One region of the Enterobacter sp. JBIWA008 genome, then DNA from elsewhere that is predicted to be linked to it. Evidence: predicted binding sites of a transcription regulator. Region 1 holds the regulator's gene; the other holds the start of a gene.
What was found. Region 1 encodes Fur, which represses iron uptake genes when iron is present. Its sites were predicted from a motif close to ATAATAATGAGAACNACTATCAA; they were not measured.

Region 1 (3,117 bases):
TGAGCGTCGCCCGGGACGACCCAAGACGAATCCGCTTTCGCGCGATGAACAGCTGCGTATCAATAAACGCAACCAGCTTAAACGCGATAAAAATCGTGGGCTTAAGCGTGTCGAACTGAAGCTTAACGCCGACGCCGTCGATGCGCTGAACGAGCTGGCTGACGCGCGAAATATCAGCCGCAGCGAGCTCATTGAAGAGATGTTGCTCGTCCAGCTTGAGACGTTGCGCAGCCAGGCATAAGTCTGAAAATCCCCTTTATCGCCCTTTTCATGTAGCACAGAGTGCAGTCCTGCGCGATAGCTGTTTCCGCAGGGTTGCCAGTTCTGCTATTATTGCCCTTATCCGTGGCCGAATTGCGCCACCATACTATTAAGTTTCAAGAGGTTATTTTACTCATGGCAATCATCGGCATTTTCTTTGGCAGTGATACCGGCAATACCGAAAATATCGCAAAAAACATTCAAAAACAGCTCGGTAAAGACGTTGCTGATGTGCATGACATCGCCAAGAGCAGCAAAGAAGATCTGGAAGGCTATGACATTCTGCTGCTGGGTATCCCAACCTGGTACTACGGTGAAGCCCAGTGCGACTGGGATGATTTCTTCCCGACGCTAGAAGAAGTGGACTTCAACGGTAAGCTGGTCGCCCTCTTTGGCTGTGGCGATCAGGAAGACTACGCCGAGTACTTCTGTGACGCGCTGGGTACCATCCGCGATATCATTGAGCCGAATGGCGCGGTTATCGTAGGCCACTGGCCGACCGCCGGTTACCACTTCGAAGCGTCTAAAGGCCTGGCCGATGACGATCATTTCGTAGGTCTGGCCATCGACGAAGACCGTCAGCCAGAGCTGACCGCCGAGCGCGTTGAGAAATGGGTCAAGCAGATCCGTGAAGAACTGCACCTGGACGATATTCTGAACGCCTGATTTTATCGCGGCGCAACTGCGGTTGCGCCCATGCCCCAGGTCAAACCGATTAAATTAATCGCTACAATCTTTTAACTTTTTCGCCCAGACCTGTACAATGTCTCCCTGATAAAATGTGGTTTTCCATTGAGCAAGTTTGTTGGTGATACCCCATTTTTATAAGCATATTTTGCCTGAGACTTGCAGTTTTCATTTAGCCATGGCAGTTCTATAATGAGACGCATTATCCCAGGTGCATTTTCTGTCACTTCCTACAGAAGTGAATCGTTTAGCAACAGGACAGATTCCGCATGACTGACAACAATACCGCATTAAAGAAGGCTGGCCTGAAAGTTACGCTTCCTCGGTTAAAAATCCTTGAAGTGCTTCAGGGTCCAGACAATCACCATGTCAGTGCGGAAGACCTTTATAAACGTCTTATCGACATGGGTGAAGAGATTGGGCTGGCTACCGTCTATCGCGTGCTGAACCAGTTTGATGACGCGGGCATTGTTACCCGTCATAATTTCGAAGGCGGTAAATCCGTTTTCGAACTGACCCAGCAGCACCACCACGATCACCTGATCTGCCTCGACTGTGGCAAGGTCATTGAATTTAGCGATGATTCAATCGAATCACGCCAGCGTGAAATCGCCGCGCGTCATGGCATCCGCCTGACGAACCACAGCCTGTACCTTTACGGTCACTGCGCTGAAGGCGATTGCCGCGAAGACGACCACGCGCACGATGCTAAGTAACTCAAGCTTTCATACTCTGAGCCAGCCGCGAGGTTGGCTTTTTTTTGCCTGTTTTCAGGCAAAAAAAAGCCCGGTAAGCGTAGCGCCACCGGGCATGATAACAGCGGGTTACTTACTGTTATTGCTTCTAATTTCTTTCCAGATCTGGTCGCAACGCTTCGCCACTTCCTGATCGTTACCGGTTTTACGCGCCTGAATGCAGGCCTGGTAATCCATCACGCGGATGTTCTCCTGCGTCGCGAACTGCTCGTGCGCTTTCTCTTTCTTCAGCACGTTCAGCACGCTCTGACAGGCTTCAATTTTCTCCGGCGATCCTTCCGCAGTATTAATACAGGCGCTATACGCCTCCTTCAGACGGGTGTCCTCTTTCGGCGCCTGAGTCTGAGCACACGCCACCAGCCCTGATGCCAGCAACGCGACGATTACGATTTTTTTCATCATGTGCAGTCTCCATGCCGGCGGAAGTTAACCCGCCAGCGCGTTCATCAGAAGATAGTGAATGGTGCGATAACCATGAATTTCACGTCACGCTCATCCTGGAAGATGTTGTTGTAGCCACCGCCATAGCTTGGCAGATCGGAATGGTTGTCATACTGAGTGAAGTGCAGCTTGAACATCGTGCCCTTCGCTCGGCCATCCTGCAGCACATATGCAGCATCCAGGCTGTAAGCAGATTCTTTCAGACGCTGGCTCTGATCGTAGATCGGTGCACTGCTTGGTTTTGCATCCCAACCGTAAGCGTAGGAAGCCCCAACGGACCATCCTGCAAGGTTCCAGTTTTTGAGGTCGTACATCGCGCCGAAGAATACCGCCTTTTCACCATTGGCGTTGAAGTCAGAACGGTTATCCCACCAAATATCTAAACGTCCGTTTGATGAAGCATAGGTTGGCGTCATGCGCTGCAGGAAGAAACCCTGATTACCGTCTGCTTTAACCCAGGTACCTTCCAGACGAAGATCCACCTGGCCTATTTTGTAGCCAAAGGTTAAAGCCTGCAGCCAGGCCGTGCCGTCATACAAATCGTTGGCCAGCGCGACCTCATCATTAGTCCTTAAGTTATTTTGCGCATCGGCTTTGTCACGTGCGCCATAGAACTGATAGCTGGTAGAGAGTGGGCTGCCAGCGATATCAAATTTATACGATGCTTTAGCAAAGTACTGATCCATATAGCCTTCAGCCTGGCCAAACGCTGCTTCCAGGACAAGGTCATTTTTAAAGTCGTATTTCAAACCTAAAGAGTGGAGATAATCCACTTTCGTTTTACGATCGCCCTGGTAGAACTTGTCCATCTCAATGTGCCACGGTGCTTTGTACTCGTTGGTCCACATATAGGAGAAGCTCAGCGCGCCCGCATCGCCGTAGTCAAAGTTAGCCCCAGCTTCCGCGCCCTGGTAGGTACCCGGCATAAAGCTCCAGTGCGGTGCTAACAGGGTCTGGCCAGTTGGCTGAATGT
Region 2 (3,117 bases), 750 kb from region 1:
ATTGAGGCCACGCAGGATGGCTTTGTCTTCTACGCTAACCTGTAAATCTTTAATACGTAACATGTGCTTTCCTTAACCGACGCTGTGTTCAAGACTAATGGCGAGGAGTTTCTGGGCTTCAACGGCAAATTCCAGCGGCAGTTCAGAGAACACATCCTTACAGAAGCCGTTAACGATCATTGAGATGGCGTCTTCTTCGCTGATCCCGCGCTGCAGGCAGTAGAAGAGCTGATCTTCCCCAATCCGCGACGTCGTCGCCTCGTGCTCAAGCTGGGCCGTGTTGTTACGGCACTCGACGTAGGGGAAGGTGTGCGCCCCGCAGTCTGCGCCAATCAGCATCGAGTCACACTGGGTAAAGTTTCGCGCATTGGTGGCCGTCGGCATGATTTTCACCAGCCCGCGATAGCTGTTCTGGCTATGCCCGGCAGAGATCCCTTTCGAGATGATGGTCGATTTGGTGTTTTTACCAATGTGGATCATCTTGGTGCCGGTATCGGCCTGCTGATGGCCGCTGGTCAGCGCCACCGAGTAAAACTCGCCGATGGAGTTATCCCCGCGCAGAATGCAGCTCGGGTATTTCCAGGTGATGGCGGAGCCGGTTTCTGACTGGGTCCACGACATCTTGCTGTTTTCGCCTTCGCACAGCGCGCGCTTGGTGACAAAGTTCAGGATACCGCCGGTATTGCCGTCGCCCGGGAACCAGTTTTGCACCGTGGAGTATTTCACCTCGGCATCTTTGTGGATGATGACCTCCACCACCGCCGCGTGCAGCTGGTAGCTGTCGCGAACCGGGGCGGAGCACCCTTCGATATAGCTGACGTAGCTGCCTTCATCCGCGACCAGAATCGTGCGTTCGAACTGGCCGGTTTTTTCGGCATTGATGCGGAAATAGGTGGAAAGCTCCATCGGACAGCGCACGCCTTTCGGCACGTAGATAAAGGTGCCGTCAGAGGCTACCGCCGCGTTGAGCGCCGCAAAGAAGTTGTCGTTAGAGGGCACCACGGTCCCAATGTATTTTTTCACCAGTTCCGGATGATCGTGAATCGCTTCGCCGAAGGAGCAGAAAATGATCCCCTGCTCTGCCAGCTTCTCACGGTAGGTGGTCGCCACCGAGACGGAGTCGAAAATGGCGTCCACCGCCACCTCTTTCCCTTCGCGAACGGGCACGCCCAGCTGGTTAAAGGCTTCTTCCACCTCTTTGCTGAGGAAGCTGTTCTCGGCACCGGTTTGCTGCACCGCCCCCGGCTGGGAGGCGCAGGTATCGTCACAGCTTCCGCAGGAGGGCGCGGAGTAGTAGCTGTAATCCTGATAGTTCAGCTTGTCGTAATGCGCTTTCAGCCAGTGCGGCTCTTCCATCTCCAGCCAGGCGCGGAAGGCGCTCAGGCGAAACTCCAGCATCCACTCCGGCTCGTTGCGTTTCGCCGAGATCGCCCGCACGACATCTTCGTTAATGCCTTTCGCCAGCTCATCGGTCTGCAGCTGGGTGAAGAACCCCTCTTTATAGTTGAGGTGCCCACCGCTCCAGGTATTTACATCACTCGTTGCTTCAGTATTACGAGACATAGTACCGCCTATACCCCAAAGCTTTCGCCGCAGCCGCATTCGTTCTGGGCTTTCGGGTTATGAAATTTGAATAACTGGTTTAAGCCTTCGCGGACGTAGTCCACTTCGGTACCGTCAATAAACGGCATGGCCTGCAGCGCGACGTACAGTTTCGCGCCGTCAGTCTCGAACACCAGGTCATCTTTCTCGGGTTCGGTGACGGTGTCGAGCACGTAACCGAAGCCCGCGCAGCCGGTCTGTTTGACACCCAAACGTACGCCGAGGATCTCGGGCTTTTTCGCCACCAGTTCGTGTATGTGTGCCGCCGCCGCTGGCGTGAGCGTTAAACCGCGCCAGGCAAAATCGGCAGGATTAAAGGTTTCTGAATGCAGTTCCATAGGTCCACCTCATCTGATAAGCCATCAGGGCATAACACCATGTTAGTGATAACGATTATCACTTCAACCCTCTGTCAGCAGGGGCATTCGGCTAAACCGCCCTTTTTGCCTACTTTTATTAAGCATAGACCCTGTGAGAGGATGCAGTCAGGATGGATGTATTTGTTCAATGCATTGATTAATAATGCATTTCATCGCGGCATTTATGACGGGGAAGAGAAAAGTAAAATATGCATCGGAAATGCCTATTTTTAAGATAGCTTTTGCTCAGAAAATGACAAAAAAAGGCCCTCTGGGCCTCTGACGATCAGTGATGAAATGAGACAGCAAACCCCTGTTCACGCCAGTGGTCGAGCTGTTCCTGCTGTCGAGGCGTTGGGGATTTCCCCGACCAGACGAAGATTTTTTGCCCAGGGAACAGTTCAGGACGCGGCGAATCAATAGGTTCTGCCAGGACGTCAATGTGCCAGCCCTTCTGCGATAAGCGCGCGGCTTCCAGCCACAGGTGGGTGCGGTCATCACATTCCCAGCCAATCAGGAGTGCGTCTTTACCGGGTTTTTTGCGGGACTCCGACAGGCTTGCAACCGCGAATTCGATCAGTACGCCGTCAAACAGGCTAGCCATGTGACGCACGGTGTTTTGATCCTGGTTCATGCGCTGACGAACCGGAGAGATAATATTGTCAATCAGCGCGTCTATCGCGTGATCGCGGCGGAATTCGCCGATTTTGGCGCGCAGCTTTGCCGGGCTGGCGTAACGCAGAACGGACATCATCTCTTCCTGGAACGAGACCCAGTTACCCGGAGTCAACACTTCTTTGTTTTCCAGCAAGGCTTTGACTTTTCCGACCGAGACGCCGCTTTTCATCAGGCGCTTGATCTCTTCAATACGCAGGATATCTTCATCGTCAAACTGACGATGACCTCCTTCACTTCGCTGCGGCTTCAACAATCCATAACGGCGCTGCCAGGCACGCAGCGTAACGGGGTTGATACCGCATCGTTCGGCCACTTCGCCGATACTGTAATAGGCCATTAACTCCCTCACGCTCAGAACTTCCATACCTAACTACACCAACCTTATCAGATTGTACACACCATTTGTATAACTAAGACCGCATTTAGAACGAGTGAACGGGCTTCTTTTCAATCCACCTGTTAATACATTGTTGTATAA

Region 2: the regulator Fur is predicted to act here: its motif matches at 1,980-2,002, upstream of sufA (Fe-S cluster assembly scaffold SufA).

What each region holds. Positions count from the first base shown of each region.
Region 1 is NZ_CP074149.1:1,372,333-1,375,449, reverse strand. It holds gene ybfE (LexA regulated protein) at 1-241, shown strand, start outside; gene fldA (flavodoxin FldA) at 397-927, shown strand; gene fur (ferric iron uptake transcriptional regulator) at 1,218-1,664, shown strand; gene chiQ (ChiQ/YbfN family lipoprotein) at 1,773-2,102, opposite strand; gene chiP (chitoporin) at 2,150-3,117, opposite strand, start outside.
Region 2 is NZ_CP074149.1:2,122,562-2,125,678, reverse strand. It holds gene sufC (Fe-S cluster assembly ATPase SufC) at 1-63, opposite strand, end outside; gene sufB (Fe-S cluster assembly protein SufB) at 73-1,563, opposite strand; gene sufA (Fe-S cluster assembly scaffold SufA) at 1,572-1,940, opposite strand; gene KGP24_RS10355 (MerR family transcriptional regulator) at 2,248-2,976, opposite strand.